Regions from separate parts of the Streptomyces sp. NPDC052101 genome, predicted to be linked through region 1. Evidence: predicted binding sites of a transcription regulator. Region 1 holds the regulator's gene; each other region holds the start of a gene.
The links. Region 1 encodes HrcA, which represses chaperone genes, less so after heat shock. Its sites were predicted from a motif close to TTNGCACTCNGNNNNNCNGAGTGCNAA; they were not measured.
Positions count from the first base shown of each region.

Region 2: the regulator HrcA is predicted to act here: its motif matches at 5,979-6,005, upstream of groL (chaperonin GroEL).
Region 3: the regulator HrcA is predicted to act here: its motif matches at 6,747-6,773, upstream of groES (co-chaperone GroES).

Region 1 covers NZ_JBFAWH010000009.1:201,602-210,972, reverse strand. Annotated here, with positions in the region: gene AB0L75_RS18605 (AMP-binding protein) at 1-343, shown strand, start outside; gene AB0L75_RS18600 (SpoIIE family protein phosphatase) at 525-2,363, shown strand; gene hemW (radical SAM family heme chaperone HemW) at 2,405-3,637, shown strand; gene AB0L75_RS18590 (Uma2 family endonuclease) at 3,737-4,315, shown strand; gene AB0L75_RS18585 (DUF3097 domain-containing protein) at 4,293-5,108, opposite strand; gene AB0L75_RS18580 (MBL fold metallo-hydrolase) at 5,143-5,865, opposite strand; gene hrcA (heat-inducible transcriptional repressor HrcA) at 6,027-7,043, shown strand; gene dnaJ (molecular chaperone DnaJ) at 7,044-8,180, shown strand; gene AB0L75_RS18565 (nitronate monooxygenase) at 8,281-9,369, shown strand; gene AB0L75_RS18560 (16S rRNA (uracil(1498)-N(3))-methyltransferase) at 9,366-9,371, shown strand, end outside.
Region 2 covers NZ_JBFAWH010000003.1:147,517-156,887, forward strand. Annotated here, with positions in the region: gene otsB (trehalose-phosphatase) at 1-783, shown strand, start outside; gene AB0L75_RS07920 (trehalose-6-phosphate synthase) at 771-2,228, opposite strand; gene AB0L75_RS07925 (glucosyl-3-phosphoglycerate synthase) at 2,322-3,266, opposite strand; SAM riboswitch class I at 3,395-3,559, shown strand; gene thrC (threonine synthase) at 3,577-4,860, shown strand; gene AB0L75_RS07935 (MoaD/ThiS family protein) at 4,919-5,194, shown strand; gene AB0L75_RS07940 (cold-shock protein) at 5,627-5,833, shown strand; gene groL (chaperonin GroEL) at 6,168-7,790, shown strand; gene AB0L75_RS07950 (Uma2 family endonuclease) at 7,881-8,318, opposite strand; gene AB0L75_RS07955 (hypothetical protein) at 8,300-8,521, opposite strand; gene AB0L75_RS07960 (Uma2 family endonuclease) at 8,572-9,249, opposite strand; gene AB0L75_RS07965 (hypothetical protein) at 9,309-9,371, opposite strand, start outside.
Region 3 covers NZ_JBFAWH010000022.1:28,214-37,584, reverse strand. Annotated here, with positions in the region: gene AB0L75_RS31310 (response regulator transcription factor) at 1-378, opposite strand, end outside; gene AB0L75_RS31305 (WhiB family transcriptional regulator) at 759-1,088, shown strand; gene AB0L75_RS31300 (LysR family transcriptional regulator) at 1,158-2,057, opposite strand; gene AB0L75_RS31295 (MOSC domain-containing protein) at 2,138-2,806, shown strand; gene AB0L75_RS31290 (SDR family oxidoreductase) at 2,893-3,666, shown strand; gene AB0L75_RS31285 (ester cyclase) at 3,742-4,449, shown strand; gene groL (chaperonin GroEL) at 4,541-6,166, opposite strand; gene groES (co-chaperone GroES) at 6,291-6,599, opposite strand; gene AB0L75_RS31270 (polysaccharide deacetylase family protein) at 6,977-7,777, opposite strand; gene AB0L75_RS31265 (polysaccharide deacetylase family protein) at 7,843-8,766, opposite strand; gene AB0L75_RS31260 (methyltransferase domain-containing protein) at 8,858-9,371, shown strand, end outside.

The DNA.
Region 1 (9,371 bases):
CAACATCCTGGTGCACGGCGCCGACCGGAACTACTGCACCGCCCTCATCGCCCTGGACGAGATCGCGCTGCTGGACTGGGCGAAGGAGAACGGGCTGGAGGGGCGGCCGTACGCGGAGATCGTCGCCGCGCCGCAGACCGTGGAGATGGTCGACGGGTATGTGCGGGAGCTGAACGCCGGGCTCCAGAAGTGGCAGACCATCAAGAAGTTCCGGCTGCTGCCGCGGGATCTCGACGTGGAGCACGGTGAGATCACGCCGAGCCTGAAGTTGAAGCGGCCGGTGGTGGAGCGCGAGTACAAGCACCTCATCGACGAGATGTACGCCGGGACGCGGGAGGCCTGACGCGGCTACGAGGGTGGCTGGGAACTGTCGGTGGCCGCGGGTCGTGTGTGGTTGCTCGCGCAGTTCCCCGCGCCCCTGGGTATGTTGCGCTCGCCGACGTTCGAAAGTGGCCGTCTTCTGCCCACTTCGGTGACTCAACGCTTATAGCTGCCCCCGGTCTGTCACCCTGGGCCGCATGGACATGGCGGCCATACCGGCGCAGCGGGAGAGCGAGGCGCAGCGGGAGAGCGAGACCCGCCCCCGCGGGATGCGGGGGCGGGCCACGCTGCCCGGAAGTCCCCTCGCGCCCGGCTCGGCCCGTGCGCTGGTGCGGTCCGTGCTGGCCGAGGCGCCGGAGGTCTCGGCCCGGCTCGCCGACGACGTCCTGGCCGTCGTCAGCGAGCTGGTCACCAACGCCGTCGTCCACGCGGGTACGGACGTGGACTTCGACTGGCGGCTGGAGGAGGACGGCGCGTTCGTCGTGGAGGTCTGCGACCGGCATCCCTCGCGGGCGCCGCGCGACCCCCACGGCGGCGAGGGCGCGTGCGACACCCCCGAGTACGGGCGCGGCCTGCGGCTGGTCACCACGCTCGCCGAGTCCTGGGGCGTCACCTACCGCACCGGCACCAAGACCGTCTGGGCGCGCCTGCCCCCGGGCGGCGTCCAGGACCCGGCCGCCCCCGCGCCGGGCGCGGCCCTGGAGGTCGCCGAGGATCTCGCCCCGCAGCCGCACCGCGCCGTCGGCAACCGGGACTGGCTCGGCCGGGGCGCGCTGTCCTTCCTCGCCGAGGCCTCCGACCTGCTCGCCGGACAGCTGGACGAGAACCTGGTGACCGCGCTGACCGGCCAGCTCATCGTGCCCCGGCTCGCCGACTGGTGCGCGGTGTGGCTGGAGGACGAGGCGACCGTGCGCGGCGGCGCGGGCGGCGGGCCCGACCGGGTCTGGCACGCCAGCGAGAACCGCATCGAGGAACTGCGCTGCGCCCTGGAGAAGGAGCCGCCCTGCCCGCCCGAGGGGCTGCGCTCCGGCCCCGAACCGTACCTGTGGCCGGGCCCCGCGCTCGGCCCGGAGGGCTCCGACGGCACGGCGCTGGCGTACCGGCTGATCGCGGGCGGCCAGCCGCTCGGCACGCTGGTCATCGGCCGGTGCGGGCTTGCGCGCTTTCCCGACGAGGTCACCGGGCTCGTCGAGGACCTCGGCCGCCGGGTGGCGCTCGCCATCGGCGCGGCGCGCCAGTACGCCCGCCAGGTCACCATCAGCGCCGTCCTGCAGCGCGGCCTGCTGCCCGGCGCGGTCGCCGAGATCCCCGGTCTGAGCAGCGCGCTCGTGTACGAGCCCTGCGACAAGGGCGGCCCCAGCGGCGACTTCTACGACCTGTTCCCGGCGGGCGACGGCCGCTGGTGCTTCGCCGTCGGCGACGTCCAGGGCAAGGGTCCGGAGGCGGCCGTCGTGATCGGCCTCGCCCGCCCCTGGCTCCGCCTCCTCGCCCGCGAGGGCTACCGGGTCGCCGACGTCCTCGACCGGCTCAACCAGCTCCTCCTGGACGACGCCACCGAGGCCGCCGACGCGGCCGCCCGCGCCCTGGTCGCCGCCGGCGGACGCCCGGTGCCCCCCGGCGACGGCCCGCAGACCCGCTTCCTGTCCCTGCTCTACGGCGAGCTGACCCCGTACGACGGCGGGGTCCGCTGCACCCTGGCCTCCGCCGGACACCCGCTGCCGCTCGTCCTCAGCCCCGACGGCTCCGTACGCACCGCCGCGGGCCCGCAGACCCTGCTCGGCGTGGTCGAGGACGAGACCTACACCAGCGAGACCCTCGACCTGCGGCCCGGCGACAGCCTGCTGTGCGTCACCGACGGGGTGACCGAGCGCCGCTCCGGCTCCCGCCAGTTCGACGACGGGGACGGGCTCGCGCTCGCCCTGTCCGGCTGCGCCGGGCTCAGCGCCGACATGATCGCGGAAAGGATCCGCCGCCTCGTGGACGACTTCGGCGGGGGCCCGCCCGAGGACGACCTCGCCCTGCTGGTGCTCCAGGCCGAGTGACCCGTGGGGTGCGACGGCTCCGGTGCTGGACAATGGAAGGCATGCCTTCCGCTCTCCCCGACGGCGAGCCCGTCCCCGCCGACGGCGCGCTGCCCGCGTCCGCGCTCGCCGGGGCCGAGACCCGCCCGCTCGGCTTCTATCTGCACGTCCCGTACTGCGCGACCCGCTGCGGCTACTGCGACTTCAACACCTACACCGCGACCGAGCTGCGCGGCACGGGCGGGGTGCTGGCCTCCCGCGACAACTACGCGGACACGCTGACGGACGAGATCCGCCTCGCCCGGAAGGTGCTCGGCGACGACCCGCGCCAGGTCCGTACGGTCTTCGTCGGCGGCGGTACGCCGACCCTGCTGGCCGCGGACGACCTGGTACGGATGCTGGCCGCGATCCGCGACGAGTTCGGCCTGGCACCGGACGCCGAGATCACGACGGAGGCGAATCCGGAGTCCGTGGACCCCGCGTATCTCGCCACGCTCCGGGAGGGCGGCTTCAACCGGATCTCCTTCGGCATGCAGAGCGCGAGGCAGCACGTGCTGCGTGTGCTCGACCGCACCCACACCCCGGGCCGCCCCGAGGCATGCGTGGGGGAGGCGCGCGCGGCGGGCTTCGAGCACGTGAACCTGGACCTGATCTACGGCACCCCCGGCGAGAGCGACGACGACTGGCGGGCCTCCCTGGAGGCGGCGATCGGCGCGGGCCCTGACCACGTCAGCGCGTATGCGCTGATCGTCGAGGAGGGCACGCAGCTGGCCCGCCGGATCCGCCGGGGCGAGGTCCCGATGACGGACGACGACGTCCACGCGGACCGGTACCTGATCGCGGAGTCGGTGCTGTCGCAGGCGGGCTTCGACTGGTACGAGGTCTCCAACTGGGCCACCTCGCAGGCGGCCCGCTGCCTGCACAACGAGCTGTACTGGCGGGGCGCCGACTGGTGGGGCGCGGGCCCCGGGGCCCACTCGCACGTGGGCGGGGTCCGCTGGTGGAACGTCAAGCATCCGGGGGCGTACGCGGCGGCCCTCGCCTCCGGCCGCTCGCCGGGGGCCGGGCGGGAGCTGCTGTCCGAGGAGGACCGGCGGGTGGAGCGGATCCTGCTGGAGCTGAGGCTGCGGGAGGGGGTGCCGCTGTCTCTGCTGAAGGAGGAGGGGCTGGCGGCTTCGCGGCGGGCGCTGGGGGAGGGACTCCTCCAGGAGGGGCCGTACGACGAGGGGCAGGCCGTGCTGACGCTGCGGGGCCGGTTGCTGGCGGATGCGGTGGTGCGGGATCTGGTGGACTGATCACTCCGGTGAGTGAATCCCCCCGGAACGCCGGTGCGGTCCCTAACCTGGTTCGTAGGCTGCCGCTGACAGCATGCGGCGAATGTAGAGGCCACGGAGATGACCGCTGTGGACGAACGTGGAGTCGCAGAGTTCTTCGAGGGTTTTGAGCCGCCTGACGGGCTCAAAGCGGAGCTTCTGCGGGGGGAAATCGTGATGATGGCCAGCCCTGATCTGGTGCACAACCTGATCGTGCTGCTCACGGAGCGGCAGATTCCGTTGGATCGCTGGTATCCGCTCCAGACCCAGGACGTGGACCTCGTCGACGAGGCGAGTGAGCCGGTTCCGGACCTCGTGGTCGTGGCTCGTGACGTCCTGCCCGATTCGGGGCGTCTGCTGCCGTGCCAATTGATCACGATGGTCGTCGAGGTCGTTTCCAAGAACAGCGTTCACCGCGACTATGCCGTCAAGCGTTCGATTTATGCCGCAGGCAACGTGCCCGCCTATCTCGTCATCGATCCGATCATGGCGCAGTGCGTTCTGTTCACGAAGCCCGAGGGAAAGGGCGAGGACGCCAACTACCGAGCGCAGTGCATCGAGAAGTTCGGCCGGCCGCTGATGCTGGATGTCCTGGGCGTCGAGCTGAAAACCAGCGAGTTCGGAACCTTCCCCAACGTCAGGCCCCACCGCTACCCGTGACGAAGTCGATCAGCTCCTCCACCCGCCCCAGCAACTCCGGCTCCAGGTCCTTGTAGGACCCCACCCGCTTCAGGATCGCCTGCCACACCGCCCCGGTGTTCTCCGGCGGCCAGCCCAGGGCCCGGCACACGCCCGTCTTCCAGTCCTGGCCGCGCGGGACCGTCGGCCAGGCCTCGATCCCGAGCGCGGCCGGCTTCACCGCCTCCCAGATGTCGATGTACGGGTGGCCGACCACCAGCGCGTGCTCGCTCGTCACCGACTCGGCGATGTGCCATTCCTTCGTGCCCGGCACCAGGTGGTCCACGAGCACTCCCAGCCGCGCGTCCGGGCCCGGCGCGAAGGAGGACACGATCGACGGCAGGTCGTCCACGCCCTCCAGGTACTCCACGACCACGCCCTCGATGCGCAGGTCGTCGCCCCAGACCTTCTCGACCAGCTCGGCGTCGTGGCGGCCCTCGACGTAGATGCGGCCGGCGCGGGCCACGCGGGCGCGGGCACCGGGGACGGCGACCGAGCCGGAGGCGGTACGGGCGGGACGTACCGGACCGGAGGACGACGGCCGTACGAGCGTGACCGCGCGCCCCTCCAGCAGGAAGCCGCGCGGCTCCAGCGGGAACACCCGGTGCTTGCCGAAGCGGTCCTCCAGCGTCACCGTGCCGGCCTCGCAGCGGATCACCGCGCCGCAGAAGCCGGTACCGGGCTCCTCCACCACCAGGCCGGGCTCCGCCGGTACCTCCGGCACCGGCTGCTGCCTCTTCCACGGCGGGGTCAGGTCGGCGGAGTACTTGCGCATTCGGATGACGATAGGAGAAGCCCCGCGCCCGCGCCTACGACACGCCGAAGCGGGCCGCCAGCTCGTCGCGTTGACGGCGGACGAAGCCTGCGTCGACCACCGCTCCGTGACCGGGTACGTACAGCGCGTCCTCGCCGCCCAGGGACAGGAGCCGGTCGAGGGCGTCCGGCCAGCGGGACGGGACCGCGTCCGGGCCGGCTTGAGGCTCGCCGGACTCCTCGACCAGGTCGCCGCAGAAGACCACCTCCGGAGAACCGGGGACCAGGATCGCGAGGTCGTGGGCCGTGTGACCGGGGCCCACGTTCGCCAGCAGCACCTGGCGGCTCGCGCCGAGGTCGAGGGTCCACTCGCCGGAGACCAGGTGCCGGGGCGGGGCCAGCGCGTCCACCGCCTCGTCGGCGTCGGCGACCGGCAGGCCGTTCCTGATCGCGTCCAGGCGCAGGTCCTCGCGCTCGTACGCGAACACCGCGTCCAGGCCCACCGCCCCGTACACCTCCGCCCCGGCGAACGCGGCCGCCCCGAGGACATGGTCGAAGTGGGGATGGGTCAGCGCGAGATGGGTCACACGGCCGCCGGCCAGTTCCTCGGCCCGCGCCCGTAGCCGCGCGCCCTCGGCCAGGCTGGAGCCGGCGTCCACCAGGAGCGCCGTACCCTCCCCGAGGACCAGCCCGGCCGTGCAGTCCCAGCCGGGCAGCCGGCACCGGCCGACCCCGGCGGCCAGCCGCTGCCACCCCAGCTCTTCCCAAGTCACCGTCATACCGCGACGCTAGCTGCACGAGCCGCCGTGACCGCACCGACCTTGCCCCGGGTGTACCCGACAGCCGTACACTGGGCCGGGAGCGCTGGCACTCACATGCGAAGAGTGCCAGGCGGACGAATCGCGGGACAGAGGGGACGACGTGCTGGAGGTGCGCGCGAATGCTGAGTGAACGCAGGCTTCAGGTGCTGCGCGCCATCGTCCAGGACTACGTCGGCACCGAGGAGCCGGTCGGGTCGAAGGCCCTGACCGAGCGGCACAACCTCGGGGTCTCCCCGGCGACCGTCCGCAACGACATGGCGGCCCTGGAGGACGAGGGGTTCATCGCCCAGCCGCACACCAGTGCCGGGCGGATCCCGACGGACAAGGGCTATCGGCTGTTCGTCGACAAGCTCGCGGGCGTCAAGCCGATGACCGCGCCCGAGCGGCGCGCCATCCAGAACTTCCTGGAGGGCGCCGTCGATCTCGACGACGTCGTGGCCCGCACGGTGCGGCTGCTCGCGCAGCTCACCCGGCAGGTCGCCGTCGTGCAGTATCCGTCCCTGACCCGGTCCACCGTCCGGCATGTGGAGCTGCTCTCGCTCGCCCCGGCGCGCGTGATGCTCGTGCTGATCACGGACACCGGCCGGGTCGAGCAGCGGATGGTCGACTGCCCGGCGCCCTTCGGCGAGTCCTCCCTCGCCGACCTGCGCGCACGGCTGAACAGCCGGGTCGCGGGACGCCGATTCACGGACGTGCCGCTGCTGGTCGAGGACCTGGCGGAGGCCTTCGAGGCCGAGGACCGCGGTACGGTCTCGACGGTGCTCTCCACTCTCCTGGAGACACTCGTCGAGGAGAACGAGGAGCGGCTGATGATCGGCGGCACCGCCAATCTCACCCGCTTCGGACATGACTTTCCCCTCACGATCCGGCCCGTCCTGGAGGCCCTGGAGGAGCAGGTCGTGCTCCTCAAGCTCCTTGGCGAGGCGAAGGATCCGGGCATGACCGTGCGCATCGGGCACGAGATCGCCCACGAGGGACTCAACTCCACCTCCGTGGTGTCGGTCGGCTACGGTTCGGGCGGCGAGGCGGTTGCCAAGCTCGGCGTGGTCGGACCGACCCGCATGGACTACCCGGGAACGATGGGAGCGGTACGCGCAGTGGCACGGTACGTCGGACAGATCCTGGCGGAGTCGTAAGTGGCCACGGACTACTACGCCGTTCTCGGCGTGCGCCGCGACGCGTCGCAGGATGAGATCAAGAAGGCGTTCCGGCGGCTCGCTCGCGAGCTGCACCCGGACGTCAACCCGGATCCGAAGACCCAGGAGCGGTTCAAGGAGATCAACGCCGCTTACGAGGTGCTGTCGGACCCGCAGAAGAAGCAGGTCTACGACCTCGGCGGCGACCCGCTCTCGCAGGCGGGCGGCGCCGGCGCGGGCGGCTTCGGGGCCGGTGGTTTCGGCAACTTCTCCGACATCATGGACGCGTTCTTCGGTACGGCGTCGCAGCGCGGTCCGCGCTCGCGCACCCGGCGCGGCCAGGACGCGATGATCCGCATCGAGGTCGAGCTGGACGAGGCGGCCTTCGGGACGACCAAGGACATCCAGGTCGACACGGCGATCGTCTGCAACACCTGCAACGGAGAGGGCGCGGCGCCCGGTACGTCGGCTCAGACATGTGACATGTGCCGTGGCCGCGGCGAGGTCTCGCAGGTCACCCGGTCCTTCCTGGGCCAGGTCATGACCTCCCGGCCGTGTCCGCAGTGCCAGGGCTTCGGTACGGTCGTGCCGACCCCGTGCCCGGAGTGCGCCGGCGACGGCCGGGTCCGCTCGCGGCGCACGCTCACCGTGAAGATCCCGGCCGGTGTCGACAACGGCACGCGGATCCAGCTCGCCGGTGAGGGCGAGGTCGGCCCCGGTGGCGGTCCGGCCGGTGATCTGTACGTCGAGATCCACGAGCTGCCGCACCACACCTTCCAGCGGCGCGGCGACGACCTGCACTGCACGGTCACCATCCCGATGACCGCGGCGGCCCTGGGCACCAAGGTGCCGCTGGAGACGCTGGACGGCATGGAGGAGGTCGACATCCGGCCCGGCACCCAGTCCGGCCAGTCGATCCCGCTGCACAACCGGGGTGTCACGCATCTGCGCGGCGGCGGCCGGGGCGACCTGATCGTGCATGTCGAGGTGCAGACGCCGACCAAGCTGGATCCGGAGCAGGAGCGGCTGCTGCGGGAGCTGGCCAAGCTGCGCGGCGAGGAGCGGCCGCAGGGGCAGTTCCAGCCGGGGCAGCAGGGGCTGTTCAGCCGGCTCAAGGATGCCTTCAACGGGCGCTGAGACGCTGGGTACGGGGTGCTTCGGCACCCCGTATGCCACTGTCCTATGCCGTGGGAAGCCCCGATTCGGACTTGTTCAAAGGACGTGACAACATGCGGTCATGTCCTCCGCGCTGACCGATCTTTTCCCCCACCCGATCGTGCAGGCTCCCATGGCCGGCGGTGTCTCCGTACCGCAGCTCGCCGCCGCCGTCTCCGAGGCCGGTGGCCTCGGGTTCCTCGCCGCCGGATACAAGACCGCCGACGGCATGTACCAGGAGATCAAGCAGTTGCGGGGGCTCACGAGCCGCCCCTTCGGCGTGAACGTGTTCATGCCCCAGCCCGAGCACGCCGAGTCGGGAACCGTCGAGGTCTACGCCCACCAGCTGGCCGGCGAGGCCGCCTGGTACGAGACCGAGCTGGGCGACCCGGACAGCGGCCGGGACGACGGCTACGACGCCAAGCTCGCCGTGCTCCTCGACAACCCGGTGCCGGTGGTCTCCTTCCACTTCGGTGTGCCGAGCCGGGAGGTCCTCGACAAGCTGCGCCGGGCCGGCACCGTCACCCTGGTCACGGCCACCACCGCCGAGGAGGCCCGCGCGGTCGAGCAGGCCGGTGCGGACGCGGTGATCGCGCAGGGCGTGGAGGCCGGCGGTCATCAGGGCACCCATCGCGACCTGCCCGAGAACGACGGCTCCGGCATAGGCCTGCTGTCGCTGGTCGCGCAGATCCGCGAGGCCGTGGACATCCCGGTGGTCGCCGCCGGCGGCATCATGCGCGGCGGCCAGATCGCCGCCGTCCTCGCGGCCGGCGCGAGCGCGGCTCAGCTGGGCACCGCGTTCCTCGCCGCCCAGGAGTCCGGCGCCCACGCCCTGCACAAGCAGGCGCTGACCAACCCCCTGTTCGCGCGCACCGGGTTGACCCGCGCCTTCTCGGGCCGCCCGGCACGCGGACTGGTCAACCGGTTCCTGCGCGAGCACGGCCCGTACGCGCCCGCCGCCTACCCGGAGATCCACCACCTCACCTCCCCGCTGCGCAAGGCCGCCGCCAAGGCCGGTGACGCGCAGGGCATGGCGCTGTGGGCGGGCCAGGGCCACCGCATGGCCCGCGAGCTGCCCGCCGGGCGGCTGGTGGAGGTGCTGGCGGCCGAACTCGCCGAGGCCCGGACAGCGTTGTCGGGCCTCGCCGGTTCTGGAGGTGAGCGACGATGACC
Region 2 (9,371 bases), on a different contig from region 1:
GCATTCCTGGCGAAGCCGAGCGCAGCGCTCGTCGGACTCGACTTCGACGGCACACTGGCCCCCATCGTCGCCGACCCCGAACAGGCCCGCGCCCACCCCGAGGCCGTACCCGCCCTCGCCGCCCTCGCCCCGAAGGTCGCCTCCGTCGCCGTGATCACCGGCCGCCCCGCCGGAGTCGCGGTCCGCTACGGCGGCTTCGCCGGCGTCGCCGGACTGGAGCACCTCACCGTCCTCGGCCACTACGGCGCCGAGCGCTGGGACGCGGTCACCGGCACCGTCACCGCCCCGGCCCCGCACCCCGGCGTCGCGGCCGCCCGCGCCGAACTGCCGGGCGTCCTGGACCGCGCCGGAGCCTGGCACGGCACCTGGATCGAGGAGAAGGGCCGGGCGGTCGCGGTCCACACCCGCCGCGCCGACGACCCGCAGGCCGCGTTCGAGGCCCTGCGCGGCCCCCTCACCGACCTCGCCACCCGGCACGGCCTGATCGTCGAGCCCGGCCGCATGGTCCTGGAACTGCGCCCGCCGGGCATGGACAAGGGCGTGGCACTCGGCGCGTACGTCCGCAAGATCGGCGCCGAGTCGGTCCTCTACGCCGGCGACGACCTCGGCGACCTCCGCGCCTTCGACGCCGTCGACGAACTCCGCTCCGACGGCGTCCCGGGCCTGCTGGTCTGCAGCGGCAGCGCGGAGGTCGCGGAACTGGCGGAGCGCGCGGACCTGGTGGTGGACGGCCCGGCCGGCGTGGTGGATCTGCTGCGGGCGCTGGCGGCTCAGCTGGACTGAGCCTCCAGGGCGTGCAGTTGGTCCAGGAACCATCGGGCGGGCGGTAGCGCGGTGGCCGCGGCGGACAGCCGCTTCGAGCGTTCCGTCCGCTCGCCCTCCGGCATGCTCAGCGCGGAGTGCAGCGCCCGCGCCGTCCCCTCGATGTCGTACGGGTTCACCACGAGGGCGTCGGCGCCCAGGTCCTCGTACGCCCCCGCCTCCCGGGACAGCACCAGCGCGCAGCCCCGGTCGGAGACGACCGGTACCTCCTTGGCGACCAGGTTCATGCCGTCCCGGATGGGGTTGACCAGGGCGACGTCGGCCAGGCGGTAGGCGGCCAGCGAGCGCGCGAAGTCGTCCTTGACGTGCAGCACGACCGGGGTCCAACCGGGCGTCCCATAGGCCGAGTTGATCTCCTCGGCCACCCGCTGCACCGCGGCCGTGTAGTCGCGGTAGACGGCGAGGTCCTGCCGCGACGGATACGCGAACGCGACATGCACCACCCGCTCGCGCCACTCGGGGTGCTCGTCCAGCAGCTGCCGGTACGCCAGCAGACCGCGCACGATGTTCTTGGACAGCTCGGTGCGGTCGACGCGCACGATGGCCCTGCGGCCCTCGCCGATCTCCGCCCGCAGGGCCGCCATCCGTTCCTCGACGTCCGGCTCGTGGGCCCGGGCGCGCAGGAAGTCCGCGTCCGCGCCGAGGCCGTGCACGCCGATCCGGGTGTCCGAGGGCGCCTTGGGCCCCAGCACCGCGTGACAGCACTCCGCGAAGGCGTCCGCCCAGCGCCGGGTCAGGAAGGCCGCCCGGTCCGCGCCCAGGATGCCGTTCAGCAGCGCGGCCGCGATGTCGTCGGGCAGCAGCCGGAAGTAGTCCGGCGGCGCCCACGGGGTGTGCGAGAAGTGGCCGATCCGCAGGTCGGGGCGGAGTTCGCGGAGCATCCCGGGCACCAGGCACAGGTGGTAGTCCTGCACCAGCACCGCCGCCCCGTCGGCCGCCTCCTCGGCCAGCGCCTCGGCGAACGCCCGGTTGTAGGCCTCGTACGACGCCCACTGCCGCCGGAACTCCGCGTCGAAGACCGGCTCCAGCGGGGTCTGGTAGAGCATGTGGTGGATGAACCAGAGCACCGAGTTGGCGATGCCGTTGTAGGCGTCCGCGTGCACGCGTGCGTCGATGTCGAGCATCCGCACCCGCTGCCCGCCGGTGTCCTCGGCCGGCAGCAGCCCGCCGGCCGCCCGCCGTACGGCCGCCCGGTCGCCGTCGCCGAGCGCCGCGCACACCCACACCGAGCCGGCGTCCGGCCCGATGGCGGACAGCCCCGAGACCAGCCCGCCGCCGCCCCGCTTGGCGCGCAGTGAGCCGGACCCCTCGGCCCCTTCGTCGTCGTACACCGTGTACGAAACCGGGCCGCGGTTGGACGCGACCAGAACCCGAGCCTTCTCGGCAGCACCCTGCGTGGAAGCCATGGTCGAAAACCTAGCCCGGCCCGGAAACGCTCAAACGTACGGACGGGCGCGGCGTACGGACGTATACGACCGGATCACGCGTGTACAACCGGATCACGCCACCTTGCGCTCGGCGTACTCCGCGATCTCCAGCATCGGCGGGCGCTCCTCGGTGTCCACCGAGTAGGTGCGCGGCTCGAAGCCGTCCTCGCCCCGTTCGAACTGGGTCAGCGTGGGGCGCACCAGGTGGCCGCGGGCCAGCCGGAGCTGGGCCGTGCGGTAGATCGCCGCGGCCATCCGCCCCAGCGCCTGTCCGTCCTGGTGGCGGTGGATGCGCACACCCACGTCCACCTGGGCCAGCGCGTCCAGCCCCACCAGGTGCAGTGCGTCCACCAGCATGCCCAGCTCCACGCCGTAGCCGACGGGGAAGGGGAGCTGTTCCAGCAGGCTGCGGCGGGCCGCGTACTCGCCGCCCAGCGGCTGGACGAAACCGGCCAGCCGCGGCCAGTGCATGTTCAGCAGCGGGCGGGCCATCAGCTCGGTGACCCGGCCGCCCTGCCCCGCCGTCCCGGCGAGCGGGCGGTCGTACATGGCCTTGACCAGGTCGACGCCCGGCTCGGTGAGCAGCGGGCCGACGATCCCGGAGACGAAGTCGGAGGAGAACTCCCGCAGGTCGGCGTCGACGAAGCAGAGGATGTCCCCGCCGGTGACCAGCAGGGACCGCCAGAGCACTTCACCCTTTCCGGGGACGGCCGGGATGCGGGGCAGGATCTCGTCGCGGTGAACGACCCGCGCGCCCGCGGCGGCGGCGACCTCGGAGGTACGGTCGGTGGAGCCGGAGTCCACGACGACGATCTCGTCGACGAGCGGAACCTGCTCCACGAGGTCGTGCCGGATGATCGCGACGATGTCGCCGACGGTCTCCTCCTCGTTGAGCGCGGGCAGCACGACACTGACGGTCTGGCCCGTGCGCTGCTTGGCGGACAGGATCCGGTGGAGCGGGCGATCGGCCACGGACCAGGAGCGGGTGGCCAGCCAGCGCTCGACTTCTTCCAGCACGGTCTGCGGCTCCTCACGTGTCTCGCGGTTCGGACGACTATCTCAACTGTCCAGGCCTTCGGTTACAGTCTTGAACAACGCCGATGACCATCGCATGTCGGGGGTCGCGTGCGTCCACAATCGAATACCGCTCATCCAGAGGGGCAGAGGGAAACGGCCCGATGAAGCCCCGGCAACCCTCCAGTCGGTTCTCGTAGATCAGCCTGATCAGGTGTGATCGCTCAGCGAGGCTCCCGGCTAGGGAAGGTGCCAAATCCGTCTCATGGCGAGATGCGCCATGAGGAAGATGAGGAGAAAGGGCCTCGCCTCCATGGCTGTGCAGACAGTTGCAACCACCAGCGATTCCACCGTCGACCTCGGTCCCGCCGCGGCCCTGAGCTGCCGGGAGTGCGGTCACCGCGTCCCGCTCGGCCCCCTGTTCGCCTGCGCGGAGTGTTTCGGCCCGCTGGAGATCGCCTACGACTTCTCCGGCTACGACACCGAAGAGCTGCGCCGCCGTATCGAGGCCGGTCCCGCGAACATCTGGCGGTACGCCCCGCTGCTGCCCGTCCCCGCGGACGTGGCCGGCAAGCCGAACCTGAACCCGGGCTGGACCCCACTCGTCAAGGCCGACAACCTCGCCCGCGAGCTGGGCGTGACCGGCGGCCTGTATGTGAAGGACGACTCCGGCAACCCGACGCACTCCTTCAAGGACCGCGTGGTCGCCCAGGCCCTGGAGGCCGCCCGCGCCTTCGGCTTCACCACCCTGTCCTGCTCCTCCACCGGCAACCTCGCCGGTGCCGTCGGCGCCGCCGCTGCCCGGGCCGGCTTCCGCTCCTGCGTGTTCATCCCGCACGACCTGGAGCAGGGCAAGGTCGTCATGGCCGCGGTCTACGGCGGCGAGCTGGTCGGCATCGAGGGCAACTACGACGATGTGAACCGCTTCTGCTCCGAGCTGATCGGCGACCCGGCCGGCGAGGGCTGGGGCTTCGTCAACGTCAACCTGCGGCCGTACTACGCGGAGGGCTCCAAGACCCTCGCGTACGAGATCTGCGAGCAGCTCGGCTGGCGGCTGCCGGACCAGATCGTGGTCCCGATCGCCTCCGGCTCCCAGCTCACCAAGATCGACAAGGGTCTGAAGGAGCTGATCGAGCTGGGTCTGGTTGAGGACAGGCCCTACAAGGTCTTCGGCGCGCAGGCCGAGGGCTGCTCGCCGGTGTCCACGGCCTTCAAGGCGGGCCACGACGTGGTCCGCCCCCAGAAGCCCAACACCATCGCCAAGTCCCTCGCCATCGGCAACCCCGCCGACGGCCCCTACGTCCTGGACATCGCGCGCCGCACCGGCGGCGCCGTGGAGGACGTGACGGACGCGGAAGTCGTCGACGCGATCAGGCTGCTCGCCAGGACCGAGGGCATCTTCGCGGAGACGGCGGGCGGTGTGACCGTCGGCGTCACCCGCAAGCTGGTCAAGGACGGCGTCCTGGACCCGACGAAGACCACGGTGGTTCTCAACACCGGCGACGGCCTCAAGACGCTGGACGCGGTGGCGGGTACAGGGCTCACCGCGACCATCCGTCCCAGCCTGGAGTCGTTCCGCGAGGCGGGGCTCGTCTAGCCGCAGATCCAACACAGCCCTGCGCCCCTAGGGCGTCACCCTGACCGGAGGTTTCATCGTGAGCGTGACCGTTCGCATCCCGACCATCCTGCGCACCTACACGGGCGGGCAGGCCGAAGTGGCCGCCGAAGGGGCCACCCTCGCCGAGGTCATCGAGGACCTGGAGAAGAACCACACCGGGATCGCCGCCCGCGTCCTGGACGACCAGGGCAAGCTGCGCCGGTTCGTCAACGTCTACGTCAACGACGACGACGTCCGCTTCGAGCAGGGCCTGCAGACCGAGACCCCGGACGGCGCCGGTGTCTCCATCATTCCGGCGGTCGCCGGCGGCTGATCGTTACCTTGGGTAACTTCAGTTACTCATTGTTCATTGAATTGCCTCCTCCGTGAGAGAAGCGGAGGGGGCAATTCTGCGTGATTGAGCGCGGTACAGTTGGGGAACCCGGTCTCGGCCTTCGGGTCAGGACCCCTGGAATCACGCTGTACGCCCGACAAGAAGTAGCCAAAGTGCGCGGGTTCTATGCGGCTTTTGTGTCGTTTGCGTGCCCCGACTTGCCCTGAAGTCGGGTGAATTCTCCCCACATTCCGGACCGTTCCCGTCCAGAATTCTCGTCCGATTGACCTGTTGCAGACGGCAGTTGGACAGATACATTCAGCCGCGGTCGACGCGTTCCGGCGCACGCCCCCGACCGATTTGGGGGGTGAGGTCTGACCCGGATCCGCGAAGTGTGGATCTGTGCAAGGGCCAGTAATAGGGGAGTTAGGCATGGCTCAGGGCACCGTCAAGTGGTTCAACGCGGAGAAGGGGTACGGCTTCATCGCGGTCGACGGTGGTGCGGATGTTTTCGTCCACTACAGCGCGATCCAGATGGACGGTTACCGCACCCTGGAAGAGGGGCAGCGGGTCGACTTCGAGATCTCGCAGGGCCAGAAGGGCCCGCAGGCGGACATGGTCCGGCTGGCGACCAGCTGAAGCACGCGTCGACTGACAACGACGTTCTTCTGTTCATTGTCGAAGGGCCCGTACCTCCTGGGTGCGGGCCCTTCGGCATGCCCGGCACCCCCCGGCGCCCCCTGTTCGCGCGCGGCTGAGCGCCCCCTCCGGCATGCCCGAGGCGCTTGCACTCGGGGGTGCCGAGTGCTAATCATTGGCGTTAGCACTCTGAAGGTGAGAGTGACAAAGAAGGACCGGGTCGGTGAGGCCCGCAGGCCACGTGGGGCAAGGAACCACAGGCCGGCGAGCCGTCCGTCGCGGGCGCGGGCGCGGTCCGAAGGAATCACCCCCAGTCCTGGAGGGACCACTTCACATGGCCAAGATCATCGCGTTCGACGAGGAGGCGCGGCGCGGCCTCGAGCGCGGCATGAACCAGCTCGCGGACGCCGTCAAGGTGACGCTCGGCCCCAAGGGTCGCAACGTCGTCCTCGAGAAGAAGTGGGGCGCCCCCACGATCACCAACGATGGTGTCTCCATCGCCAAGGAGATCGAGCTCGAGGACCCGTACGAGAAGATCGGCGCCGAGCTGGTCAAGGAAGTCGCGAAGAAGACGGACGACGTCGCCGGTGATGGCACGACGACCGCGACCGTCCTGGCCCAGGCCCTGGTCAAGGAAGGCCTGCGCAACGTCGCGGCCGGCGCCAACCCGATGGCTCTGAAGCGCGGTATCGAGAAGGCCGTCGAGGCCGTCTCCGCCGCCCTGCTGGAGCAGGCGAAGGACGTCGAGACCAAGGAGCAGATCGCCTCCACCGCGTCCATCTCCGCCGCCGACACCCAGATCGGCGAGCTGATCGCCGAGGCCATGGACAAGGTCGGCAAGGAAGGCGTCATCACCGTCGAGGAGAGCAACACCTTCGGTCTGGAGCTTGAGCTCACCGAGGGCATGCGCTTCGACAAGGGCTACATCTCCGCCTACTTCGCGACCGACATGGAGCGCATGGAGGCGTCGCTCGAGGACCCGTACATCCTCATCGCCAACTCCAAGATCGCCTCGGTCAAGGACCTGCTCCCGCTGCTGGAGAAGGTCATGCAGTCGGGCAAGCCGCTGCTGATCATCGCCGAGGACGTCGAGGGCGAGGCCCTGTCGACCCTGGTCGTCAACAAGATCCGCGGCACCTTCAAGTCCGTCGCCGTCAAGGCCCCGGGCTTCGGCGACCGCCGCAAGGCCATGCTCGGCGACATCGCCATCCTCACGGGCGGCGAGGTCATCTCCGAGGAGGTCGGCCTCAAGCTGGAGAACGCGACCCTGGACCTCCTGGGCCGCGCCCGCAAGGTCGTCATCACCAAGGACGAGACCACCATCGTCGACGGCGCCGGCTCCTCGGAGCAGGTGGGCGGCCGGGTCAACCAGATCCGCGCCGAGATCGAGAACAGCGACTCGGACTACGACCGCGAGAAGCTGCAGGAGCGCCTGGCGAAGCTCGCCGGCGGTGTCGCGGTCATCAAGGCCGGTGCCGCCACCGAGGTGGAGCTGAAGGAGCGCAAGCACCGCATCGAGGACGCCGTCCGCAACGCGAAGGCGGCCGTCGAGGAGGGCATCGTCGCCGGTGGTGGCGTGGCCCTGCTGCAGGCCTCCTCGGTCTTCGAGAAGCTGGACCTGGAGGGTGACGAGGCGACCGGCGCCAACGCCGTGAAGCTCGCGCTGGAGGCCCCGCTGAAGCAGATCGCCGTCAACGGTGGTCTCGAGGGTGGCGTCGTCGTGGAGAAGGTGCGCAACCTGGCCGTCGGCCACGGTCTGAACGCCGCCACGGGCGAGTACGTCGACATGATCGCCGAGGGCATCATCGACCCGGCGAAGGTGACCCGTTCCGCGCTGCAGAACGCCGCCTCCATCGCCGCGCTGTTCCTCACCACCGAGGCCGTCATCGCCGACAAGCCGGAGAAGGCCGCCGCGGCCGCTCCGGGCGGCATGCCGGGCGGTGACATGGACTTCTGATCGACCTGACGGTTGATCGCCTGTCCTACGGACCGAGGGCGGTACGTCCAGCTTCTGGCTGGGGGTGCCGCCCTTGGGCGTTTACTGAGGTCAGTCGGCGTACTCCTTGAGTTCCTCGGTGTCCAGGGTGATGCTCACCGGCGGCGGGAGGTCGACGGTGGCGCCCCAGGGGTGGGAGAAGGACTGCTGGTAGCGGCCGTCCTTCGGTTCGCTGTAGACGGTGACTGCGCTGTTGTCGCGGTCGATGAGGAGGTAGACGGGGATCTCGGCCGTTGCGTAGCCGATCGGCTTGTCGATGCGGTCGCGCTGGTTGGTGTCGCGGTCGCCGACTGTGATCTCCAGGACCATCAGGATGCCGTCGGGGTCGGACCATTCGCCGTGCCCTTTGAAATGGCCGCGCCGCGCGAAGGCTCCGTCCGTGCGGGCTCGTCCATTGCGGTCGGCCTGCGTCTTGACACCAGAGAAGGGGTAGAGGCCATGGCCAGGACGCTGGAGGAGGCACTGGCGCGTCAGCCACGTGGAATGCAGGAGTGGTTGCCGTCCTGAGGGGCTTTGACCTCTAGTTTTCCGTTGAGGTACTCAAGCCGGACGGTCTCCGGCGCCCGGCGCTCCAGCTCCTCGAAGTCCTCGACGCTGAGCGGATCCCTGGTGCGGACACGCCCGTCGACGAATTCCAGCTGCACGTTCGGCGGGGCCGCTTCGGCAAGATCCTCGAAGTCCTCGGTGGGCATCGGCAAGCGTCTTGTGGCGCAGGGGGTCATGGCGTTGCTTGTGTCCACGGTCAGTCGGCGTAGTCCTTGAGGTCCTCGGTGTCGAGGGTGACGTCGACCGGGCAGGGGAGTGCGACGGTGGCGCCCCAAGGGTAGGACGGGGACTGTTGGTAGCGGCCGTCCTCGGGTTCGCTGTAGACGACGAGCGTGTCGTTGTCGCGGTCGATCAGCAGGTAGATGGGGATTCCGGCTTCGGCGTAACCACGGACCTTGTCGATGCGGTCGCGTCGGTCGGTGTCACGGTCGCGAGAGGTGACTTCCACGACCATGAGGACGCCGTCGGGGTTCGCCCAGTCTCCCTCCTGGGCGATGAAGTGGTTGAACGGGGTCAGCGCACCGTCTGCGCAGGCGTGGCCCTTGCGGTAGGCCCCGACCTTGAGCTGCTGTTCGGGGTACAGGGCCAGCTCGGGACGTAGCTGCATGAACAGCCGGAGGAGCCACATCACGATGCCCCGGTGACGCTGGTCAGGCATCGGCTTGACCTCTAGCCTTCCGTCGATGAGTTCGAGCTTGACGCCCTCTGGAGCCTTACGGGCAAGCTCCTCGAAGTCCTCGACCGTGATGCGGTCGCCCTTCACGTACAGCCGCCCGTTGATGAATTCGAGCTGCACGTTTTTCGGGGCCCTGCGGGCAAGCTCCTCGAAGTCCTCGACGGACATCTGCGGGCGATGGGCGGTGCTGGGGGTCATGGTGTCGCCTCCTCCCCTCCATCGTGCCCCGGGGTGGTGTCGTCGGACCGTAGGAGCGGTCATGTGGGTGTCCTTTCGCTTCGTCGTCGTACGGACATGGCAGCCCGGATCTCTCCTGCGCG
Region 3 (9,371 bases), on a different contig from region 1:
CAGCCGCCAGGTCGGGTCGGCGAGGGCCTGCGTCACCGTGGCGCGCAGCTCCGCGCGCGAGGCGTCCTTGTGCAGGTAGCCCCGGGCGCCGGCGGCGACCGCGAGGGCCACGCCGTCGAGGTCCTCGGCGACGGTGAGCATGATGATGCGTGCGCCGGGGTCGGCGGACAGCAGACGCCGCACGGTTTCCACGCCGCCCAGGCCGGGCATGCGCACATCCATCAGGATGAGGTCGGAACGGTCGGCGCCCCAGCGGCGGAGGACTTCCTCGCCGTTGGCCGCCGTCGTCACGCGCTCGACGCCGGGCACGGTCGCCACCGCGCGGCGGAGCGCTTCTCGGGCAAGCGGGGAGTCGTCGCAGACGAGGACGGATGTCATGACCGCCCTCCGCAGCTGATGCGCGTCACCTTGAGCCTCCAGGCTGGTACGGAATCGTCACCTGTGCGGTCGACCGCCTCGGACGCCTGCCCGAGCGCTTGTGTTTTCAACCGCCTCCGCACTCTCAACGACGGTCACTCGAAAGAGTTACGGGGCTACATGCCGTCTTCGGCACTCTACGTGAGGGGCTCGACACGGTGCAGACATGGACCACAGACCCTCAACTTTTCATCACAACTATGCCCCATTTAGCCGCTTTTCTTCCCGTTTCGTGGTGTCCGAGGCTAGATTGCCAATGAGTCATATTTTCATCTTCTTAGACCGGAGATGTACGGTCGTTGGCACCGTATCCGCTCAGAACGGCTACAAGGGGTCACGTAATGGCAGATTTCTCCCGCCTTCCCGGACCGAACGCGGACCTGTGGGACTGGCAGTTGCTGGCTGCCTGCCGCGGCGTGGACAGCTCGCTCTTCTTCCACCCCGAGGGCGAGCGCGGGGCGGCTCGGAGCGCTCGCGAGAACTCGGCCAAGGAGGTCTGCATGAGGTGCCCTGTGCGCGCGGAGTGCGCGGCGCACGCGCTGGCGGTACGCGAGCCGTACGGCGTGTGGGGCGGCCTGACCGAGGACGAGCGCGAGGAGCTGATGGGGCGTGCACGCAACCGCCTGGTGACGGCCTCGGCCACCGGCGCCGACACCGCCCCCAACCACTGAAGGAACGTTTCTGCAACTTATCCGCACCGGGCACGCGCACGCGTGCCCTCGCGTTGCGGGTCCCGCCGCCTAGGCGCGACCGGCCGCCCGGGCCAGTTGCTCCAGCGTCGCCGCCACGGCCGGCACCTGTGCCAGATCGGGCAGGGTGAGGGCGACGATCTCGCGGCGCACCGCCGGTTCCAGCCGTACCGCGCGCACCCCCCTGGGCCGTACCGACTCCACCGCCAGCTGGGGCAGTACGGCGACCCCCAGGCCCGCGCCGACCAGGCCGACCACCGCCGGGTAGTCGTCCGTGGCGAAGTCGATGCGCGGGGCGAAACCGGCTCCCTCGCACACCTCGACCAGCTGGCCGCGACAGCGCGGGCAGCCCGCGATCCAGGGCTCCTGGGCCAGCTCGCCGATGGCCACGGCCTCCGCGCGCGCGAGGCGGTGCCGCTCGGGCACCAGGGCGACCAGACGGTCGGTCAGCAGCGGCCGGACCACCAGGTCGTCCCAGTCCTCGGCGACCGCCGCCCCCTCGTAGCGGAAGGCGAGGGCCAGGTCGCAGTCGCCTTCGCGCAGCAGCTCCACGGACTTCGGCGGCTCGGCCTCCTCCAGGGAGACACGGGTGCCGGGGTGGGCGGCGCGCAGGGCGGCCAGGGCGGTGGGGACCAGGGTGGAGCTGCCGCTGGGGAAGGAGACCAGCCGCACCCGGCCGGCGCGCAGGCCCGCGATGGCGGCGACCTCCTCCTCGGCCGCGGTGAGCCCGGCGAGGATGCCGGAGGCGTGCCTGACCAGGGCTTCCCCGGCCTGGGTCAGCCGCATCTCGCGGCCGTTGCGGACCAGCAGCGGGGTACCGACGGAGGTCTCCAGGGCCTTCATCTGCTGGCTGACGGCGGGTTGGGTGCAGCCCAGTTCGCGCCCCGCCGCGGAGAAGGAACCGGTGGCGGCGACGGCGCGCAGGACGCGGAGATGACGGGCCTCGATCACCCTTCGAGCATAAGGGGTACTTGGAGATGGCGCGCGATATTCGCTCGACGCTTTGAGGCGTGGTGCCGTACCGTGCGGACATGAAGCTTCTCTCGGTCAATCTGGGCCGGCCCCGGGCTGTGCCGTACACGGACCAGTCACAGGGTGTGACGGGCATCGACAAGAAGCCGGTCGACGGACCGGTGCGGGTGACCGCGCCGGGCCCCAAGGGCGTGGGCGCGAGCGGGCTGGCCGGCGACGCGGTGTGCGAGCTGCGGCACCACGGCGGCAACGACCAGGCGGTGTACGCCTACGCGCGCGAGGACCTCGACGACTGGGAGCGCGAACTCGGCAGATCGTTGGCCAATGGCTGCTTCGGAGAGAACCTGACGACGGACGGTCTGGACCTCTCCGGGGCGCTGATCGGTGAGCGCTGGCGGATCGGTGCCGAGGTGGTTCTGGAGGTGACCTCGGGCCGGATCCCGTGCCGCACGTTCCAGGGCCATCTGGGCGAGCGCGGCTGGGTCAAGAGATTCACGCAGAAGGGCGCAACGGGTGCCTACCTCCGGGTGATCGAACCGGGCCAGGTGCGCGCGGGCGACCCAATCGAGATCGTGCACCGGCCGGACCACGGGGTGACGGCGGCGCTGCAGTTCCGCGCGGTCACCACCGAACGGGAACTGCTGCCGCGGCTCCTCGTGGCGGGCGAGGCGCTGCACGCGGAGACGCTGGCGGCGGCGCGCAAGTACGTGGCCCAGCAGGAGAGCTGAAGAACCGTCGGCCGAGCCGCCGCCGAGCCTGACCGGCAGCGGACGCGCTCGCTCCGGGCCGGTCCCCGGGTCACTACCCTTGGGCCATGACAACGGCTCTGATTACGGGATCGACCGCGGGGATCGGCGCCGCGTTCGCGCGACGGCTGGCGGCTGACGGGCATGACCTCATCCTGGTGGCACGGGACACCCGGCGGCTGCGCGAGCAGGCGACCGAACTGCACGACCGGCACGGCATCGAGGTGGAGGTGCTGACCGCCGACCTCGCCGAGGACAAGGGCATCGAGACGGTCGCCGACCGCCTCGGCGACCGGAAGAACCCGGTCGACCTGCTGATCAACAACGCCGGCTTCGGCAACAAGGGCCGCTATCTCGACGTGGCCATGGCCGACGAGCTGAAGATGCTCAAAGTGCACTGCGAGGCGGTGCTCCGGCTGACCTCGGCGGCGGCCGAGGCGATGCGCGAGCGCGGCCGGGGCGGGATCGTCAACGTCGCCTCCGTGGCCGCCTTCGTGCCGCGGGGCACCTATGGCGCCTCCAAGGCGTGGGTCGTGCAGTTCACGCAGGGCGCGGCCAAGGACCTGGCGGGCAGCGGCGTCCGGCTGATGGCGTTGTGCCCCGGCTTCGTGCGCACCGAGTTCCACCAGCGGGCCGGGATGGGCACGGACAACATCCCGGGCTGGATGTGGCTGGACGCCGACAAGCTGGTCGCGTCGGCCCTGTCCGATCTGGCGCACGGCAAGTCGCTGTCCATCCCCGACCCCCGCTACAAGGCGCTGATGGGCCTGGTGAAGGTCACCCCGCGCGGGCTGCTGGGCGGCATCTCCTCGCGGACGGGGCGCAAGTACGGGCCGCAGTAGCGGACAGGTGGCGCTGCCGTCCCGGTGCGAAAATGAGGGTGGACAACCGGGCCAGGGGGGCCGGGAGGCGGCGTCATGACCTTCGTGCAGCTCATCGAGTGCAGGACGAGCCGGCTGGACGAGATGAACCGGCTGATGGACGACTGGGTCGAGCAGACCAAGGGGAAGCGGACGGCGACGCACGCGCTGGTCGGCAAGGACCGTTCGGACGCGTCGCACATCGTGGAAGTGGTGGAGTTCCCGTCCTACGAGGAGGCGATGCGGAACTCGAACCTCCCGGAGACCGACCGGATCTTCCAGGGATTGGTCGCCCTGTGCGACGAGATGCCGACGTTCATCGACCTGGACGTCGTACGGGACGATCGGCTGGCCGAGGACACCGTGCGCAGGTTCTTCTCGGTGCTCGCGGCTCCGGGCGAACTCGCCCCGCTCAACGACCTTCTCGACGAGGACATCCACAGCCATGACCCGGTGAATCCGCAGGACACCCTCGGGCTGGACAACCTGCGTGCCGAGGTCCGGATGTGGCGCGGCGGCTTCGACTTCGCCTTCACCGTTGAGGACCTCCTCGCCCAGGGCGACCGGGCCTGCGCGCGCTGGACGTGGAACGCCACGCACAGGGGCGACTTCCTGGGGATCGCGCCCACCGGCCGGAAGGTCACCATGACCGGGTCGACGATGTTCCGGTTCGCCGACAACGGCAAGATCGCCGAGCTGTGGTGGCAGCATGACCAGCTGGGGCTGATGCAACAGCTGGGCGCGTTGGACGAGTTGGAGTCGTAGGGCGCTTCCCGGACGGCCTCTTCGTGCGGCCGGCAGCGCGAAGGCCCGGCTCCCCGTGGCGGGGTGCCGGGCCTTCGAACGAGCGTCAGGCTCAGTGGGCGTGGCCGTGGCCGTGGCCCGCGGCGGCCGGCTCGTCGTCTTCCTTCTTCTCGACGACCAGGGTCTCGGTCGTGAGCAGCAGGGAGGCGATGGAGGCGGCGTTCTCCAGGGCGGAGCGGGTGACCTTCACCGGGTCGATGACGCCGGCCTTGACCAGGTCGCCGTACTCACCGGTGGCGGCGTTGTAGCCCTGGCCCTTCTCCAGGTCCTTGACCTTGGAGACGATGACGTAGCCCTCCTGGCCGGCGTTCTCACCGATCCAGCGCAGCGGCTCGACGACCGCGTTGCGGACGACCGAGACACCGGTGGCCTCGTCGCCGGACTTGTCGAGGTTGCCCTCGAGGACCTTGGAGGCGTGCACCAGAGCGGAGCCACCACCGGAGACGATGCCCTCCTCGACCGCGGCGCGGGTCGCGGAGATGGCGTCCTCCAGACGGTGCTTCTTCTCCTTCAGCTCCACCTCGGTGGCGGCGCCGACCTTGATCACGCACACGCCGCCGGCCAGCTTCGCGAGGCGCTCCTGGAGCTTCTCGCGGTCCCAGTCGGAGTCGGTGTTCTCGATCTCGGCCTTGATCTGCGCGACGCGGCCCGTCAGGTCCTCCTGCTTGCCGGCACCCTCGACGATCGTGGTGTCGTCCTTGGTGACGGTGACGCGGCGGGCGGAGCCGAGCACGTCGATGCCGACCTGGTCGAGCTTGAGGCCGACCTCCTCGGAGATGACCGTGGCGCCGGTGAGGATCGCCATGTCCTGCAGCATCGCCTTGCGGCGGTCGCCGAAGCCGGGGGCCTTCACCGCGACGGCGTTGAAGGTGCCGCGGATCTTGTTGACGACCAGGGTCGACAGGGCCTCGCCCTCGACGTCCTCGGCGATGATCAGCAGCGGCTTGGAGGAGCCGGCCTGGACGACCTTCTCCAGCAGCGGCAGCAGGTCCTGGATGGAGGAGACCTTGCCCTGGTTGATGAGGATGTAGGGGTCCTCCAGGACGGCCTCCATGCGCTCCTGGTCCGTCACGAAGTACGGCGACAGGTAGCCCTTGTCGAAGGCCATGCCCTCGGTGAAGTCCAGCTCCAGACCGAAGGTGTTGGACTCCTCGACGGTGATGACACCGTCCTTGCCGACCTTGTCCATCGCCTCGGCGATCAGCTCGCCGACCTGCTGGTCCTGGGCGGACAGCGCGGCGACGGCGGCGATGTCGGACTTCTCGTCGATCGGGCGGGCCGACGCGAGCAGCTCCGCGGAGACGGCGGCGACCGCGGCGTCGATGCCCTTCTTCAGGGCGGCCGGGGAGGCACCGGCGGCGACGTTCTTCAGGCCCTCGCGCACCAGCGCCTGGGCGAGCACGGTGGCGGTGGTGGTGCCGTCACCCGCGATGTCGTTGGTCTTGGTCGCCACCTCCTTCACCAGCTGCGCACCGAGGTTCTCGTACGGGTCCTCGATCTCGACCTCGCGGGCGATCGTGACACCGTCGTTGGTGATGGTGGGGGCGCCGAACTTCTTGTCGATGACGACGTTGCGGCCCTTGGGGCCGATCGTCACCTTCACCGTGTCGGCCAGCTTGTTGACGCCGCGCTCAAGGGCGCGACGGGCGTCCTCGTCGAACTTCAGAATCTTCGCCATGACAGCGGAAGCCCTCTCGGAAATCTATTGGGTGTAAAGACAACTGCGCCCCGGACGCCCGGCTTCGTTATCGGTCGCGGGGGCCAGGGGCGCAGCTCAAGAGCAAATGGAATGCTCGAGGTGATTACTTCTCGATGATCGCGAGCACGTCGCGAGCCGAGAGGACGAGGTACTCCTCGCCGTTGTACTTCACCTCGGTGCCGCCGTACTTGCTGTACAGGACGACGTCGCCGACCTTGACGTCGAGCGGAAGGCGCTCGCCGTTCTCGAAGCGGCCCGGACCCACGGCGAGGACGGCGCCCTCCTGGGGCTTCTCCTTCGCGGTGTCCGGGATGACCAGGCCAGAGGCGGTGGTCTGCTCGGCGTCGAGCGGCTGGACCACGATCCGGTCCTCGAGCGGCTTGATGGCAACCTTGGAGCTGGTGGTCGTCACGATCCGACCTCCCCCTTCGGAGATCTCACGGGGTTAACTGTCTGAGGTGGCGACCAGGTGGATCCGTCGTCGCGGGTGCCGGACCTGCCCGTCGCGTTTGTTGGCACTCTCCAGGGGGGAGTGCCAGAGCCGAGACTATGACCGCGATTAGCACTCGGTCAAGCGGAGTGCCAATGCCGTGCGGCGCGTCGGCGGAAGACGGGGCGCGCCGGGTGCCTGATGGGCCGGTGTGCCGGGTGCCTGATGGGCCAGTGTTCGGCCCGCCGTCCCTGGGGGCTGCCGCCCCCGGACCCCCGCTTCGGCCTCAACGGCCTCGTCCTCGAACGCCGGACGGGCTGCCTCTACCGGCCCTCGCTGAAACGCTGCCCGGCATAGAGCTACAGGTAGTCCTCCAACCGGCCCACCGTCAGCCCGCGCTGCTGGACCCTGCGCAGAGCCCGGGTCGTGCGTTGCAGCAGGCTTCGGCCCGTCGTCTCGTCCGGGCCCACCAGGATGATGTCGCCGGGGCGCAGCTGGTGTTCGCCGCGGAGGTAGACGAGGTCGGTCGGGGTCATCGCGGCGCGCCACAGGACGACCGTGGAGATACCGCAGTCGGCCGCCGCGCGCAGGGTGGTGGTGTCGTACGCGGCGTACGGCGGGCGGAAGAGGCGGGGGCGCAGGCCGAAGCGGGACCTGAGCCTGGCCTGCTGGCCGCAGATCTCGGCGCGCTGAGCGGCGTACGGCAGTCCGGCCAGCGCGCGATGGTCGAGGGTGTGGTTCTGGATGCCCGCGCCCAGCCGGTGCAGCCGGGCGAAGTGGCCGTAGCCGGGGCCGGTGGCGCTGTCGGTGAGGAACATGCTGACCGGCAGCCGGAGTTCGCGGACCATGTCGACGAACCGGGGGTCCCGCTCGGCGCCGTCGTCATAGGTGAGGAAGACGACACGGTCGCGGGTGGGGACGTGGTCGACGACGCGGGGCAGGGCGCGGCCCCCGGTCTGCGGGGCGAGGGCAAGGGAGCGGGCGGCGGGCCGGGGCGGACGGGCGAGCGGCTCGGTCAGGCCCCAGCGGCGGTAGCTCCGGTCGGGGGCGGGGCCGTGCGGGCGTACGCCCTCGGCGGCCTTCTTGCCGAGGCGTTCGATGGGGTCGACGGACTGGGCACAGCCGGTGAGGAGGAGGGCCGAGGCGAGCAGCGCGGCCAGGGAACGGCACGGGCGGCAGCCGTGACCGGCCTTCGCGTGCCGCGCCCGCGGGCTCCTCCCCGGCCTCACAGGTAGTCCTCCAGGCGGGCCACGGCGTAGCCCTCGCGTGTGATCTTGTTCAGGAAGCGGCGCATGTCGTCGATCATCGTGCCGTTCCAGTCGGAGCGGCCACGGAAGTGGGTGAGGACGATGTCGCCGCGGCGCATCTTCTGGTCGTCCTCGCGGTACTCCCAGTGGTCGACGTAGACCTCTTCGTTCCAGATCGGCGCGTACTTGATGCCGCAGGACTTGGCGGCGCGCAGGGTGTCCTCGTTGTAGTTGCCGTAGGGCGGGCGGAAGACCGTCGGGCGCTTGCCGAACTGCTTCTCCATGATGTCCTGCATGTCGCAGATCTCGGTCTTCTGCTCCTCGTAGGACAGCCCCGGCAGGTAGGGGTGGTGCAGGGTGTGGTTGTCGAGGGTGTGGCCGAGGGACTGCATCTTGCGGAAGTACCCGTAGTCGTCCTCGATCAGGTAGTTGCTGAGGAACGCGGTGTAGGGGATCTTCAGGTCCTCCATCATCCGCAGGAACCTGGGGTCCTTCTCCGAGCCGTCGTCGATGGTGAGGAAGACGATCTTCTGCTTGGTGGGGATCGTGGTGAAGACCGGAGGCAGGTCCCAGTCGTCCTCCTGGTGGTCCACCTCGAAGCCGCGCCGGGTGGTGATCCTCGGCTTCTTCTCAGGCGGCGGCGGAGGCGTCAGCGGCACCCGGTCGAGTCCCCAGTGCTTGGCGGCGGCGACCAGGCGGGCGTGCTCGGCGGCCTGGCGGGCCTGCGGGCTCGGGGCATGCGCGGGGCCGCCCGACCCGGGGGCGGAGCGGGTACCGGTGGGGCCGGCGCAGCCGGAGAGGAGAGCGGCCGAGGCCAGTGCGACGGCTCCGCAGCCCCGAGCCAGACGCCCGAAAAGGGACGATCTTTTATCGTTTTCATAGTTTTGTACGACTGCTCGCATGGTGTCGGATCCTCCCAGCCCGGACCCCGGCGCCCGGGCCGACGCCGCCGCCGGAAGGCGCACGATCCACCGACTGGCCCACAATGACCCGGTGAACGACCTCGCTCTGCTTCTCACCCCCGAAGGCCGCGCCCTCCTCGACCAGGTCCGCGACACCGCCCCGGCCGACGAACTCGCCGTCGCCACCCGGCTGCGCCGCGACCACCCCGCCGAACTGGTCTCGGCCGCGCTCGGCCAGGCCCGGCTGCGGCAGCGGGCGGCGGCGAAGTTCGCGGCGGCGGACGCGGCGCGGATGTTCTTCACGCCGAACGGGGTCGAGCAGTCGACGCGGACCACCGTCGCGACCTACCGCGCGGAGCGGCTCAAGGGCCTCGGTGTCACCTCGGTGGCCGACCTGTGCTGCGGGATCGGTGGGGACGCGATCGCGCTCGCCCGGGCCGGGATCCGGGTGCTCGCCGTGGACCGGGATCCGCTGACGGCCGCCGTGGCGCGGGCGAACACCGAGGCGCTCGGGCTGGACGCGCTGATCGAGGTGCGGGAGGCCGACGTCACGGAGGTGGAGACGGAAGGGTACGACGCGGTCTTCGTGGACCCGGCGCGCCGAG